3 regions of the Chromobacterium sp. HL1 genome follow, and region 3 is predicted to be linked to each of the others. Evidence: predicted binding sites of a transcription regulator. Region 3 holds the regulator's gene; each other region holds the start of a gene.
What was found. The regulator sigma-54, encoded in region 3, starts transcription at its own class of promoters, with help from an activator protein. The targets are predictions, from matches to a motif close to CTGGCACGCTTCATGCTT.
Positions count from the first base shown of each region.

Region 1: the regulator sigma-54 is predicted to act here: its motif matches at 3,423-3,440, upstream of glnA (glutamate--ammonia ligase).
Region 2: the regulator sigma-54 is predicted to act here: its motif matches at 2,048-2,065, upstream of AB1Z25_RS06580 (ANTAR domain-containing response regulator).

Region 1 covers NZ_CP162399.1:3,512,671-3,517,665, forward strand. Annotated here, with positions in the region: gene mgtE (magnesium transporter) at 1-680, opposite strand, end outside; gene mtgA (monofunctional biosynthetic peptidoglycan transglycosylase) at 882-1,568, opposite strand; gene aroE (shikimate dehydrogenase) at 1,680-2,501, opposite strand; gene AB1Z25_RS15830 (rhodanese-like domain-containing protein) at 2,695-3,147, opposite strand; gene glnA (glutamate--ammonia ligase) at 3,498-4,916, shown strand.
Region 2 covers NZ_CP162399.1:1,402,936-1,407,930, reverse strand. Annotated here, with positions in the region: gene AB1Z25_RS06590 (hypothetical protein) at 1-5, shown strand, start outside; gene AB1Z25_RS06585 (glycoside hydrolase family 19 protein) at 445-1,767, shown strand; gene AB1Z25_RS06580 (ANTAR domain-containing response regulator) at 2,098-2,688, shown strand; gene AB1Z25_RS06575 (CmpA/NrtA family ABC transporter substrate-binding protein) at 2,705-3,802, shown strand; gene AB1Z25_RS06570 (MFS transporter) at 4,105-4,995, shown strand, end outside.
Region 3 covers NZ_CP162399.1:806,840-811,834, reverse strand. Annotated here, with positions in the region: gene AB1Z25_RS03740 (KpsF/GutQ family sugar-phosphate isomerase) at 1-110, shown strand, start outside; gene AB1Z25_RS03735 (KdsC family phosphatase) at 136-660, shown strand; gene lptC (LPS export ABC transporter periplasmic protein LptC) at 657-1,226, shown strand; gene lptA (lipopolysaccharide transport periplasmic protein LptA) at 1,216-1,770, shown strand; gene lptB (LPS export ABC transporter ATP-binding protein) at 1,767-2,495, shown strand; gene AB1Z25_RS03715 (RNA polymerase factor sigma-54) at 2,499-3,920, shown strand; gene hpf (ribosome hibernation-promoting factor, HPF/YfiA family) at 3,988-4,302, shown strand; gene ptsN (PTS IIA-like nitrogen regulatory protein PtsN) at 4,424-4,885, shown strand; gene hprK (HPr(Ser) kinase/phosphatase) at 4,878-4,995, shown strand, end outside.

The DNA.
Region 1 (4,995 bases), 2.5 Mb from region 3:
TCGGGGTCCGACACCAGCAGTTTGCGGATGGACAGCACGCCCTTGAGCAGGCCCAAGTCGTCGATGACGAAGATTTTGTCGGTATGCGCCGGCAGTTCGTCGAAACGGCGCAGATAGCGCAGCACCACTTCGCAGCTGACGTCGGCGCGGATCTTGACCAGGTCGAAGTCCATCAGCGCGCCGACCTTGTCCTCGTCGTAGGACAGCGCGGATTGCAGCTGGGCGCGCTCTTCCTCGTCCAGGCCGCCCATCACTTCGTACACCACCTGGCGCGGCATGTCCGGCGCCAGTTCGGCCAGTTCGTCGGCGTCCAGTTGCTCGGCGGCGTTGACCAGCTCGCCGTGCTCCATCACTTCGATCAGCGATTCCCTGACCGCGTCGGACACTTCCAGCAGGATGGCGCCGTCGCGCGCGCCGCCCACCTGGTCCCAGACCAGCAGGCGGTCTTCCAGCGGCAAGGCTTCCAGGATATGGGCGACGTCGGCCGGGTGCAGCTGCTCCAGCTTCAGCCGCAGCGCTTCCAGATTGTAATGCGGGGCCAGCGGGTCCGTCGGCGGCTCGGACGCCTCCTGACGGGATACAAGATCTTCCAACTGCCGCTGGCGCTCGATCAGGCGCTGCACCAGGGCCAGGCTTTCTTGCAGACGATCGGCGGATTGTTGCTTGAAGGCAACCGTCATGCACGTCTCCTTCCGCCCAGATGGCGCGCGCGGCGCGGGCGGTCTGAGGCGGGCGTTATTCTCTAACGGTAAATCGGGATTGGATTACGGGGTAACTGGGTAAGTCCATTGCGTAGCCGCCATGCCTCGCGCATGGCGCACTCAAAGAAAGTCGCGATTGTAACATGCCGCCTGCGCCGCTCCAATCCGGCCCCCGGGCGCTCACGGCAGTTCCACATAGCCCATTCGCCGCTGGATGATGCGGGTCTTGCGCGCCAGGCCCGGCGCGCCGCGATGGCTGTCGTAATAGCGCGGATTGGGCACCATCGCCGCCAGCTTGGCCGCCTGCGACGAAGACAGCCGCGCCGCGCTGGAGCGGTAGTAATAGCGCGAGGCCGCCTCTGCGCCGAAAACCCCGTTGCCCCACTCGATCACGTTCAGGTAAATCTCGAAAATGCGCCGCTTGTCCAACACCGTTTCCAGCATCACCGTGATCAAGGCTTCCTCCACCTTGCGCCACGGCGTCTTGCTGCTGGACAGGAACAAATTCTTGGCCAGCTGCTGGCTGATGGTGGAGCCGCCGGCGACGATCTTGCCCTTCTTCAGGTTTTTTTCGAAAGCGGCCTCGATGCCGTCCCAATCGAAACCTTCGTGATCGACGAACTTGGCGTCTTCCGACGCGATCAGCGCGCGCTTCAGATTGGGCGAGATCTGCTCGTAACTCACCCATTTGTGGCGCAGCTCCGCCTCGGGATCGTCCTGCTGCAGCTTGGCCAGCTGTTCGTTCATGAAGGCGCTGGCCGACGGATTGTGGCCGCGCCAATAAACGATATGGCCGAAGATCCACAGGTTATACAGCAGAAAGGCGGCCATCAGGGCCGCCAGTACTTTCAGGAAGAGACGCATCATCTGACTCGCGAAGCGAGCCCCCTCGCAGGGCAAGGGGGATTGGGATTCAAACCGCGGGAGGGAAAAGCGACGCCTTGTTGATGGGTCCGGACCCGCCGGACCCGGCGAGCGTCAGGCCAGCACTTCCCGCAGCATATTGGTCACCTTGCGGGTGGCCGGCTCCACGCCGCGCCAGATGGCGAAGGACTCCGCCGCCTGCTCCACCAGCATGCCCAGGCCGTCGGCCAACATGCCGGCGTTTTCCGCCTGCGCGCGTTGCAAGAAAGGCGTCAGGCCCTTGCTGTACACCATGTCGTAAGCCAGGGTGCGCGCGGTGAACAGGCCGTAGGGGATGGGCGGCAATTCATTGCTGAGGCTGGTCGAGGTGGCGTTGATCACGATGTCGAAGCTGCGGCCCTTCAATTGCTCGTAGCCTATGGCCTCCACCTTGCCCCAGGGCGCGAAGTGATGCGCCAGAGCCTCGGCCTTGATCAGCGTGCGGTTGGCGATGGTCAAGGAGGCCGGCTTTTGCGCCAGGATGGGTTCCAGCACGCCGCGCACCGCGCCGCCCGCGCCCAGGATCAGCACCTTGGCGCCGGCGATCGGGTAGTCCAGATTGTCCACGATGTCGCGCACCAGGCCCACGCCGTCGGTGTTGTCTCCGTAGATCTTGCCGTCGCGGAAGCACAGGGTGTTGACCGCCTCCGCCGCGCGGGCGCGCTCGGTCAGCTCATTGGCGAAACGGTAGGCGTCGCCCTTGAACGGTAGCGTGATATTGAGGCCCTTGCCGCCGGCGGAGACAAACTCGGCCACCACCTCGTTGAAACGCCCCAGTTCGGCGAACAACTTGTCGTAAGCGATATCCTGGCCGGTGGCCGTCGCGAATTCGTTATGGATGAACGGCGACTGGCTGTGCGAAACAGGGTTGCCGATAACGGCGTAACGGTCGGTCATGAGTCAGCTTTCCAAGATTTGGCTATGTTTTCGGTATTCGGATAGAGAGTGGCTAACAAAGCCCCGGCGCCGCGTCTCGCTTGGCTTTGTTGGCGGCTCTCGTCGCGTCCGCGCCGCCCTGCCGGCGGCGCTATGACACTTTGCCGTGGAATACGCCAAACTTCAACCACGACGTCGCCGCGCCGGCCCCGGCTCAGCCTTGTTGCCAGGGCAGGCCGCGCGCTTTCCAGCCGCCCACGGTGTTGCGGTGGCCGTCGGCGTCCTTGTCGCCCTCAAACCCCTCCAGCACGTTGTAGGCTTCGGTGTAACCGGCGGCGGCGGCCATGCGCGCCGCTTCGTCCGAGCGCACGCCGGAACGGCACATCAGCATCAGCACGCCGTCCTTGGGCAGCATGTCCTGCAATTGCTCGATGAAACGCGGATTGGGCTGCATGCCGGGAAAGCTTCGCCACTCCAGCCGCTGGGCATAGGGCACCACGCCGACGAACTGCCATTCCGCCGCGCTGCGCACGTCCAGCAGCACCGCTTCCGGCATCGCCTGCTTCAGCTGGTGCGCTTCCTGCGGCGTCAAGGCGCCGCGATAGGGCAAGCCCTGTTCTTCCGCCCGGCGCCGCGCCTGTTGCAATAGCCGCGTCATCTGATCCATGCAAGCTCTCCCCGCGGCCCGGCCGCCTTGTCGAACCGCCGACACCCCTTGACGCTGCGCCGGCCGGCCTCAGCGTCTTAGCGGGGTTTTGTCAGCCGCTCTCGTTACCTTAATATACGGAATATACGGATTATCCATATCGACGAAGACGGCCGCAATGCCGTCAACGCCCTGTTTTGGTGCATAAGCCGAATCCAGGCACCACCCTGGTTCATTCAACTCCGCTAGCGCCCGGTTTTGGGCTATGACACAATGGAATCTCAGCGATTTCAAAGCTGGCACGCTTAATGCTTAAGAGCCTGCCATCCACTCATTCGCACATGATGCATGTAGCCTTTCAGGAGAAAACCATGGCGGTTGCAGACGTAGTCAAGCTGATTACCGAAAATGATGTCAAGTTCATCGACCTGCGCTTTACCGATACCCGCGGCAAAGAACAACACGTGTCGATTCCGGCCCATGTGCTGCTGGACGATCCGGACGCATGGTTCGAACACGGCCACGCTTTCGACGGTTCCTCGATCGCGGGCTGGAAAGGCATCCAGGCATCCGACATGCTGCTGATGGCCGACCCGGCCACCGCCCGCATCGACCCGTTCTACGATGAACCCACCGTCTTCCTGCACTGCGATGTGATCGATCCGGCCGACGGCAAGGGCTACGACCGCGACCCGCGCTCCATCGCCAAACGCGCCGAAGCCTATCTTAAGGCCTCCGGCCTGGGCGACACCGCCTATTTCGGCCCGGAACCGGAATTCTTCATCTTCGACAGCGTGACCTGGGGCACAGACATGTCCGGCTGCTTCGTCAAGATCAAGGCCGAAGAAGCCGCCTGGGCTTCCGCCGAGGAGTTCGAAGGCGGCAATATGGGTCACCGCCCGGGCATCAAGGGCGGTTACTTCCCGGTGCCGCCGGTGGATTCCTCGCAAGACATCCGCTCCGCCATGGTGCTGCTGCTCGAAGAGCTGGGCATCCCGGTGGAAGTGCACCACCACGAAGTGGCCACCGCCGGCCAGAACGAGATCGGCACCAGGTTCAGCACCCTGACCCAGCGCGCGGACTGGACCCAGATCCTGAAATACGTGGTGCACAACGTGGCCCACAGCTACGGCAAGACCGCCACCTTCATGCCCAAGCCCATCGTCGGCGACAACGGTTCCGGCATGCACGTGCACCAGTCCATCTGGAAGGACGGCAAGAACCTGTTCGCCGGCGACGGCTACGCCGGCCTGTCCGAAACCGCGCTCTACTACATCGGCGGCATCATCAAGCACGCCAAGGCGCTGAACGCGATCACCAACCCGGGCACCAACTCTTACAAACGCCTGGTGCCGCACTATGAAGCGCCGGTGAAACTGGCCTACTCCGCCAAGAACCGCTCCGCCTCCATCCGCATTCCGCATGTGGCCAGCCCCAAAGGCCGCCGCATCGAAGCACGCTTCCCGGACCCCTTGGCCAACCCCTATCTGTGCTTCTCCGCTCTGCTGATGGCCGGCCTGGACGGCATTCAGAACAAGATTCACCCGGGCGACGCCGCGGACAAGAACCTGTACGATTTGCCGCCGGAAGAAGACAAGCTGATCCCGACCGTGTGCGCCAGCCTGGACGAGGCACTGGCCGCTCTGGACAAGGACCGCGAGTTCCTGACCCGCGGCGGCGTGTTCTCCAATGACTGGATCGACGCCTACATCGAACTGAAGATGCAGGAGGTCAGCCTGACCCGCATGACCACCCATCCGGTGGAATTCGCGATGTATTACTCGCTGTAATACCGGCGCATGGAAAAACGGCAGCCTCCGGGCTGCCGTTTTCATATATGACTTGTCCGGCGGATTTGCATATCATTGC
Region 2 (4,995 bases), 600 kb from region 3:
CCTGAGACGGCCGCACGGTCCGATTGACGCTCAACGCCGCACCCGTCCGGGATCTCACCCCGGCGCCCGCCGCGGCCGCTTCCGCCTTCTTCGCCCCTTCCGGCTTAGCCGCGCGCCGGCCGCATGGCCGCGTCAATCCCATTCCCCTTCAAAAAGTCGTTTGACATATCAAAAATTGGTTCCATAGTGGTATCTATGCCGTGCGTCGCGCGCGGCAGAAAACCATCTAGGGCAACCTCGAAAACCGCCGCGATCCGTTCAAGAGCAAGACGCGTCCTCTGACATCAGAACACAAGCACCGAGACCGCGCGCAAGGCAAAGCCAGAAGCCTGTGACTGAGCGAGGCCATCGGACCGCGCAGCGGGTGTGTCGAGGCCCCCATAAACGGCTGCGATGATTTCGCGCGGCGTCCCCCGCGCCGGCAGCCCGACAACAGGAGCCAACATGCGCAAACCCTTCACCGCCCTGCTGCTGAGCCTGGCCTGCCAGTCCGTTTTGGCCGCGCCCTGGAACGCCGGCGCCGTCTATCAGGCCGGACAGCAAGTCCAATGGCAAGGTCAGGATTGGCAGGCCAAATGGCGCACCCGCGCTGAAACGCCGGCCGCCAATCCCAGAGGCAGCTGGACGCCGGCGGCGGCCCAGGCCACGGCTTTGGCCGAACCGGGCCAGCCTCAGCCGCCCACGCTGCAGCAAGCGCTGCAATACGAGGCCACCCTGACCGACACCCCCTTCTTCCGCAACGTCAAAGCCTCGATCCGCACCCTGCCCAACGCTCAGGTGGAACAGGTGACCCCCGGCCGCGCCGCCAACCCGCTGAACGTGCGCCGGGTGGAGCGCCTGCTGCCGGCGAGCAAGTGGGAGTATTACTTCTCGCGCCGCGACGCCAGCTACAGCTACCAGCGCTTCTTGCAGGCCATCGCCAAGTTCCCCGCCATCTGCGACGACTACGGCGACGGCCGCGACGGCGACGCCATCTGCCGCCACAGCCTGGCCACCATGTTCGCCCACTTCGCTCAGGAAACCGGCGACCACAACCGCAGCGACACGGTGCCGGAATGGCGGCAAGGCCTGAAATACCTGCGCGAAATGGGCTGCGCCGAAACCGGCCCCGGCTGCGGCTACAACACCGAATGCGCCGATCCGGTGTTCAACAAGGTGTGGACCTGCGGCAAGAACGCCGACGGCAGCTGGAAAAAGTACTTCGGCCGCGGCGCCAAGCAGCTGTCCTACAACTACAACTACGGCCCCTTCTCCCAAGCCATGCACGACGGCGACCAATCCGTGCTGCTGAAGAACCCGGACCTGGTGGCCTCCACCTGGCTCAACCTGAGCTCGGCCACCTTCTTCTTCGTCTTCCCGCAGCCGCCCAAGCCGTCGATGCTGCATGTGCTGGACGGCACTTGGGTGCCCAACGCCGCGGACAAGGCCGCCGGCGCCGGCAACAACTTCGCCACCACCATCCAGATCATCAACGCCGAGTGCGGCGGCGGCACCGAGCGCCAGGCGGCGCAGAACCGCATCGATTACTACCGCCAGTTCGCCAAGGACCTGGGCTGGGACTACGGCAACGAGCAGCTGTCCTGCGCCAATATGCAGCGCTTCAGCGCCGCCAGCTCCGCCGCCTACAACATCTATTGGGAAAAGGACTGGAAATGGGGCAATGACTACAAATGCCAGCTGGTGAACTACCAGACCCCGTACAGCGCGCTGCAAGCCGGCAACTACCAGCGCTGCGTCGAGGACAACTGGAACGTCAAACTCAAATGAAATCGGCCGGCTCCGCTCGCGCGGGGCCGGCCTCGCCAACGACTGTTGTTCACCCGTGTTTCACCTCCTGTCCATTGGCCTTGTCTCCGCTCCACGATAAGAGCGGCTAACAAACCCCTGATGCTGCGTTGCGCCGACTTGTCGTACTCAAGTACTGCCTGCGTCGGCACGCCTTGCCTCAGCCGTAAAACTGATTTTTGTTAGCCACTCTAAGACATCGCGGCTAAACGCCGCGTCAATCCGGCCGCATCCTCGCTAAAAATCGCGTCAAGAGTTCCCTTGGGCACGGCGCTTGCTTCAGCCAAGCCGTCCCTTCTCCCCGGTGCCGCAATGTCCACGCCTCCGCCGCTGCGCCTGCTGCTGGTCAACGACCACGCCAAAACCATCGCCTCGCTGCGCCAGGCGCTGGCGCGCGCCGGCTACGCCGTCGTCGCCGAGGTGGACGGCGCCGCCGCGCTGCTGCAGGCGGTGGAGCGGCTGCGGCCGGACGTGGTGATCGTGGACACCGAATCCCCGTCGCGCGACACCCTGGAACAACTGGCGCTGCTGGGCGAGATCGCGCCGCACCCGGTGGTGATGTTCGCCGACCAGGGCGACCTGCCCACCATAGAAGCCGCCGTCCACGCCGGCGTGGCGGCCTATGTGGTGGACCAGGCCGACGCGGCGCGGCTGGCGCCCATCATCGACCTGGCCCGCGCCCGCTTCGCCGAGGACGCCCGGCTGCGACAGCGGCTGGCGGCGGCGGAACAGCAGCTGGCCGAACGCAAGCTGATCGAGCGCGCCAAGGGCATTCTGATGGACAAGCGCCGGCTCAGCGAAAACGACGCCTACCAGGCGCTGCGCCGGCAGGCGATGCGCGAGGGCCTGCGCGTCGCCGATCTCGCCCGACAACTGATCCAGGCCGCCGAACTGCTAGGCTGAGCCGCGAGGAAATCCCATGACCGTCCCCCACCGCCTGCGCCTGGGCTATTTGCCGCTGACCGACAGCGCGCCGCTGATCGTCGCGCGCCAGCTCGGCCTGGACCGCCGCCACGGCCTGGAACTGGAATTGCTGCGCCAGCCTTCGTGGAGCGCGGTGCGCGACAAGCTGCTGGACGGCCGCCTGCACGCCGCCGCGGCGCTGTACGGTCTGGCCTACGGCATGCAGCTGGGCCTGGCCGGCCCGCAAGCGGACATGGCGCTGCTGATGACGCTGAACCAGAACGGCCAGGCCATCACCCTCAGCCACCCGTTGGCCGACGCTCTGGCCGCGGCGCCGCAGCAGGCCTTGCCGCGCCGCGTCCGCCAGGGCGGCGCGCCGCTGACGCTGGCCCACACCTTTCCCGCCGGCACCCACGCGCTATGGCTCAATTACTGGCTGGCGGCGCAAGGCCTGGACCCGCTGCGCGACGCGCGCCTGGTGGTGATTCCGCCGCAGCAGATGGGCGCGGCGCTGGAAGCCGGCCAGCTGGACGGTTTTTGCGCCGGCGAGCCCTGGCACCAGCAGGCGGCGGCGCGCCAGGCCGGCCGCATCGCCGTCGCCAGCGGCGAGATCTGGCCCGGCCACCCGGAAAAAGCCCTGCTCTGCCGCCGTGGTTTCGCGCAAGAAGAACCGGCCGCCGCCGCCGCGCTGATCATGGCGCTGCTGGAGGCCTGCCGCTGGCTGGAGCACGGCGAAAACCGCCGCCAGGCGGCGCGCTGGCTGGCGCGGCCGGAGCATATCGCCCTGCCGGAAACGCTGATCGCCGCCACCCTGCCCTCGGCCGCCGCCGGCGCGTCGGCGCTGCGCTTCTTCGACCAGGGCCGGGTCAACTATCCCTATCCGTCCGACGGCGTCTGGTTCATCGACCAGTTCCGGCGCTGGGGCTGGCTGCGCGGCGACGAGGACGCGCAGGCCGTGGCCGCCGCGGTGAGCCAGAGCCGGCTTTACCGGCAGGCGGCGGACGCGCTGGGCCTGCCCGCGCCGGCCCGGCCGCAGCGCCGCAGCCGGCTGTGCGACGGCGTGGAGTGGGACGGACGGCCGCGCTACCCGGCGACGGAGCGTCTGCTTGATTAAGCCTCGCATGTTGCAACGCACAAACTCAGTGCGCGGCCGGCTATTTTCGCACCAGCGCGGTGCGGCTTCCCGCCGCGAATCCACGCGAAACCCGGATTTCCGGCGCGCGGAGGCTGGCACGGCGTTTGCATAAGTCAAGCCGGGCCTGGCACAAAGACGTGCCCCGCCCACCCCAAATGCTTGTCCGGCCAATGGCGGCCGGGACGGCAACGGACAACGGCGTCCGCTCCTGCTATCACCGAGGAGCGAACGCCGTTTTTATTTTGGCCGGCCCCCGGCCGCTCGCGGCACAGGAGTTTCGCATGGACCGTTCTTTCTGGCACACCGGGCACAAGCCCACCTTGCTGTCCGCCTTTCTCTACTTCGACCTCAGCTTCATGGTCTGGTATCTGCTGGGCCCGCTGCAGGTGCCCATCGCCGCCGCGCTGGACCTGGACACCCAAGAACGCGCGCTGATGGTGGCCACTCCCATCCTGGCCGGCGCGCTGCTGCGGCTGGCCGTCGGCATGCTGGCGGACCGCATCGGCGCCAAGCGCACCGGGCTGATCGCCCAGATCGTCGTCATCGCCGCCTTGCTCGCCGCCTGGCGCGTCGGCCTCTCCAGCCTGGGCGGCGCGCTGCTGCTGGGCCTGTTCCTCGGCGTGGCCGGTGCCTCCTTCGCCGTGGCGCTGCCGCTGGCCTCGCGCTGGTATCCGCCGGCGCATCAGGGCACGGCGCTGGGCATCGCCGGCGCCGGCAACTCCGGCACCGTGCTGGCGGCGCTGTTCGCGCCGGCGCTGGCGCTGCAGTTCGGCTGGCAGAACGTGTTCGGCCTCGCCTGTCTGCCGCTGCTGCTGGCGCTGCTGCTGTTCGCCCGGCTGGCCAAGGACGCGCCGGGCGCGCCGCCGCCCAAGCGCTGGGCCGATTATCTGGCGGTGCTGGCTCAGCGCGACGCCTGGTGGCTGATGCTGTTCTACGCCATCACCTTCGGCGGTTTCGCCGGCTTCGCCAGCGCGCTGCCCGGCTATTTCCACGACCAGTTCGGCTTCGACGCCAAGACCGCCGGGCTCTATACCGCCGCCTGCGTGTTCGCCGGCTCGATGATGCGGCCGCTGGGCGGCGTGCTGGCGGACCGCGTCGGCGGCACCCGCTCGCTGCTGGCCGTCTACCTGGCGGTGGCGGCGCTGCTGTTCGCCGCCGGCCTGGAAGCGGGC
Region 3 (4,995 bases):
TGTTCCTGATGGAACAGAACAAGATCACCAGCCTGCTGGTCGTAGATGAAAGCAACAAATTGATAGGCGCGCTGCATCTGCACGATCTATTCAGGGCCGGCGTGATCTGAGTCGCCGGCATTAGCAAGGACAAGCATGCAAAGCATTTTTGAGCAGGCCCGCAAGGTCAAGCTGCTGATCATGGACGTGGACGGCGTGATGACCGACGGCCGCATCTACTACAACGCCCACGGCGAAGAAAGCAAATCCTTCAATGTGCAGGACGGCCTGGGCCTGCGCCTGCTGCAATCCACCGGGGTCCAGCTGGCCATCATCTCCGGCCGCGCCGACCGCTGCGTCGAGCATCGCGCCCAGGCGCTGCACATCGACCACTACTACGGCGGCGTGCACGACAAGAAACTGGCCTTGGGCGAACTGCTGGAACTCACCGGCCTGACGGCCGAGGAATGCGCCTTCATCGGCGACGATCTGATCGACCTGCCCATCATCACCCGCGTCGGCCTGGCCGTCGCGGTGCCGGAAGCGCCGGCCCTGGTGCGCCAGCGCGCCCACTACGTGACCGGCTGCTCCGGCGGCAAGGGCGCGGTGCGCGAGCTGGCCGAGCTGATCATGCAGGCCCAGGGTTCCTTCGACGCCATCCTGGCCAGGTATCTGGCATGATCCGCCTGCTGCGCTCCCACCGCCTGTTCCCGCTGCTGCTGGTGGGCCTGACCGGCCTGTTGACCGTGTGGCTGGACCAGGTCTCGCGCTGGGACAGCAACCGCCGCGAACTGGACCCGGACAAGCCCGAGTACGTGGCCGAACACCTGATCGCCACCCGCTTCGACCCGCAAGGCAAGCTCTACGAGCGGCTGATCGCCTCGCGCATGTGGCAATACCCGGGCAAGGACGACGCCTTCTTCGAAAACCCCGAGCTCTACCAGTACCAGCAAGGCGCGCTGCAATACCAGTTGATCGGCGACGTCGGCCGTTACAACAACAAGACCCAGCAAGCCTATTTCGACAAGAAGGCGACCATGATCCAGCCCGCCGCCGCGGACAAGCCGGAGACCAAGGTCGTCACCAGCGCCATGCATGTCGACACCGGCAAGAAAATCGCCCGCTCCGCCGCGCCCACCGTATTCTTCCAGGGCAAATCGCACGGCAACTCCGTGGGCTTCGTCTACCAGCAACAGACAGGTTTGTTGAACCTGCTGTCTCACACCAAGATCATTTATGAAAAATAAGCTCCGTCTCCTGCTGGCCGGCCTGGCGCTGGCCGCCGCCTCCGTCGCCCACGCCGAACAAGCCGACCGCACCAAGCCGATGGAAATCACCAGCGACAACGGCTGCACCATGGACCAGATCAAGGGCGTCTCCACTTGCGAAGGCAATGTGGTGATCATCCAGGGCACCTTGCGGCTCAACGCCGACAAAGTCGTCGCCACCCAGGACAAGCAAGGCAACCAGACCCTGGTGGCCACCGGCCGCATCGTCACCTTCCGCCAGAAAATGGACGGCAAGAACGAATGGGTGGAAGGCCAGTCCAGCCGCCTCGACTACAGCAGCGCGGCCAACCTCGCGGTGCTGACCGGCAACGCCCGGGTCAAGCGCGAAGGCGACCTGGTGGTGGGCAATGTGATCACCTACAACACCCAGAACGAAACCTACCAAGTGACCGGCGGCACCGCCACCGGCCCCAACAAGGGCCGCGTCACCGTGATCCTGCAGCCCAAGAACACCGCCTCCCAGCCGGCGACGGCCAAACCCGCCAGCGGAGCCGCCAAATGACGCAAAGCGTGCTCAAGGTGGAGCGCCTGCGCAAGCGCTTCAAGAAACGCACCGTGGTCAAGGACGTGGCGCTGGAAATCGCCAGCGGCGAAGTGGTGGGCCTGCTCGGCCCCAACGGCGCCGGCAAGACCACCAGCTTCTACATGATCGTCGGCCTGATCGGCGCCGACGACGGCGAGATTCGCCTGGACGATCAGGTGATCACCCACTACCCCATCCACCAGCGCGCGCGCCTGGGCCTCGGCTATCTGCCGCAGGAAGCCTCCATCTTCCGCCGCATGACGGTGGAGGAGAACATCGCCGCCATCCTGGAAGTGTCCGGCCTCAAAGGCAAGGAACTGGACAAGGAACTGGACCTGCTGCTGGACGACCTCAATATCGGCCACCTGCGCGACAGCAGCGCGCTGTCGCTGTCCGGCGGCGAACGCCGCCGCGTGGAGATCGCCCGCGTGCTGGCCACCCGGCCGCGCTTCATCCTGCTGGACGAACCCTTCGCCGGCGTCGATCCGATCGCGGTGATCGACATCCAGAAAATCATCTCCTTCCTGAAGGAACGCGGCATCGGCGTGCTGATCACCGACCACAATGTGCGTGAAACCCTGCGCATCTGCGACCGCGCCTACATCATCAGCGAAGGCTCGGTGCTCGCCTCCGGCGAGCCGGAAGAACTGGTCAACAACGAGAAGGTGCGCGAAGTTTACCTTGGCGAACACTTCCACCTGTAAGCGATGAAACAGACACTTCAGCTCAAGGTATCGCAGCAGCTGACCCTGACGCCGCAGCTGCAGCAATCGATCAAGCTGCTGCAGATGTCCACCCTCGACCTGCAGACCGAAGTCGAGCGCTTCTTGCTGGACAATCCCTTGCTGGAGCGCGGCGACGAAGCGCCGCAGGGCGAAGCGCCGGACGCCGCCGCCCAGGAACCGGAGGCCCCGGCGGAAAGCCGCGACGACGCCTCCGGCGACGACGGCGAACGCGGCGCGGAGACCGGCGAACTGAGCGACTGGGGCAGCGGCGGACGCCGCGGCGACGGCGACGACGAGCTGGACCCGATGCTGAACGTGCCCTGTCCTATCAGCCTGCGCGAGCACCTGCTGGCGCAGTTGGGCGAAGTGGCGCTGCCTACGCGCGATCAGGCCATCGTCCAGCTGCTGATTGAAGAGCTGGACGACGACGGCTATCTGGGCCAGACGCTGGAAGACATCGCCAGCCACCTGCCGCTGGAACTGGAAATCGAGGCCGACGAACTGATGATAGGCCTGCGCCTGCTGCAGCAGTTCGACCCGCCCGGCGTCGGCGCGCGCTCCTTGCCGGAAGCGCTGGCGCTGCAATTGCAGCGGCTGGACCCGGACGAGCCGCAGCGCGGCCTGGCGCTGGCCATCGTCCGCGACCACCTGGCCTTGCTGGGCAACCGCGACTACACCCGGCTGAAAAAACAGCTGGGCGTGGACGACGCCGCGCTGCGCGCCGCCCAGGCGCTGATCGCCCGCCTCAACCCCCGCCCCACCGCCGGTTTCGGCGCCAGCGACACCCAGTACGTGATCCCCGACGTCTCGGTCAGAAAACGCAAGGGACGCTGGGTGGCCGCCCTCAACGGCGGCGCCGTGCCTCGCTTGCGCGTCAACCAGATGTACGCGCGGCTGCTGGCGGAAAACCGCGGCGGCAACGGCGAAATGTCCTCGCGGCTGCAGGAGGCCAAATGGCTGGTGAAGAACATCCAGCAGCGATTTGACACTATCCTGAAAGTGGCGGAAGCTATCGTTGAACGGCAGCAATCGTTCTTTGAACACGGCGAAGTGGCCATGCGCCCGCTGATTCTGCGCGACATCGCGGACGAGCTGGGCCTGCATGAATCCACGGTGTCCCGGGTCACCACCCAGAAATACCTGCTCTGCCCGCGCGGCCTGTTCGAGCTCAAGTATTTCTTCGGCAGCGCGCTGGAAACCGACAGCGGCGGCGAGTGCTCCGCCACCGCGATCAAGGCCCACATCCGCAGCCTGATCGACGCCGAATCGCCGAGCAAACCGCTGTCCGACAGCGCCCTGGTCGAAGCGCTGGCCAAACAGGGAATACAAGTTGCCAGACGCACGATAGCCAAGTATCGTGAAGCCATGCAGATACCGCCGGTCAACCAGCGCAAGACGCTGTGACCCAGGCGGCGGAATACAGCGATCCGGCCGACCCGACCGGACTGTCAACACCAGAAGGAGCTAGGGTATGAACCTCAAAGTAACTGGACTGCATCTGGAAGTAACTCCCGCCCTGCGCGAATACGTTGAAACCAAAATGGAGCGCGTTACTCGACATGTCGACCATGTGATCGACATTTCCGTTACTCTGTCTGTTGATAAACTGGTGCAAAAGGCCGAAGTCAACGTGCATCTGTCCGGCAAGGACATCCACGTGGAAGCCACCGAATCCGATATGTACGCCGCCATCGATCTGTTGATCGACAAGCTGGACCGTCAAGTGCTGAAACACAAGGAAAAGCAGTCTGAACACCGTGCTCCGGCGCCTGAAGCCAGCCTGTAATCCCTTGAATTGGAAGGCGGGGGCCTGCGGGTTCCCGCTTTTCTTTGCACTTGCCCGTTTTCAGTACTATCAAGGCAACGTAGAATTGCCGGGTTTTTCTCAGCCGCATGCATAATCCAATATGAACCTCATCGGCAAAATCCTGACACCCGAACACGTCCTGCTGGATCTGGACGTCGCCAGCAAGAAGCGCGTGTTCGAGCAAGTCGGCCTCTTGGTTGAAAATACCCGGGGCATCGCGCGCAGCGAAATCTTCGATTGCCTGTTCGCCCGCGAAAAGCTCGGCTCCACCGGCCTTGGCCAGGGAGTGGCGATTCCGCACGGCCGCGCGCGCGGCCTCAAGGACGCGATGGGCGTATTCATCCGTCTGAAGACCCCGATTCCCTTCGACGCGCCCGACGGCAAGCCGGTGCAGTGCCTGTTCGTGCTGCTGGTGCCGGAACAGGCCACGGACCTGCACCTGCAAGTGCTGTCCGAACTGGCGCAGCTGTTCTCCAGCCGCCAGATGCGCGAGCAGATGCTGGGCATCCCCCTGCGCGACGAGCTCTATCAGCTGCTCAATAATTGGGTGCCCAATGCCTAGCATCAGCGTCCGCCGGCTGTACCAGGAAAACCAGCAGAAGCTCAACCTGACCTGGGTCGCAGGCACCGGCGGCGCCGACAATATGATAGGCAACGACGAACAGCGCCCCA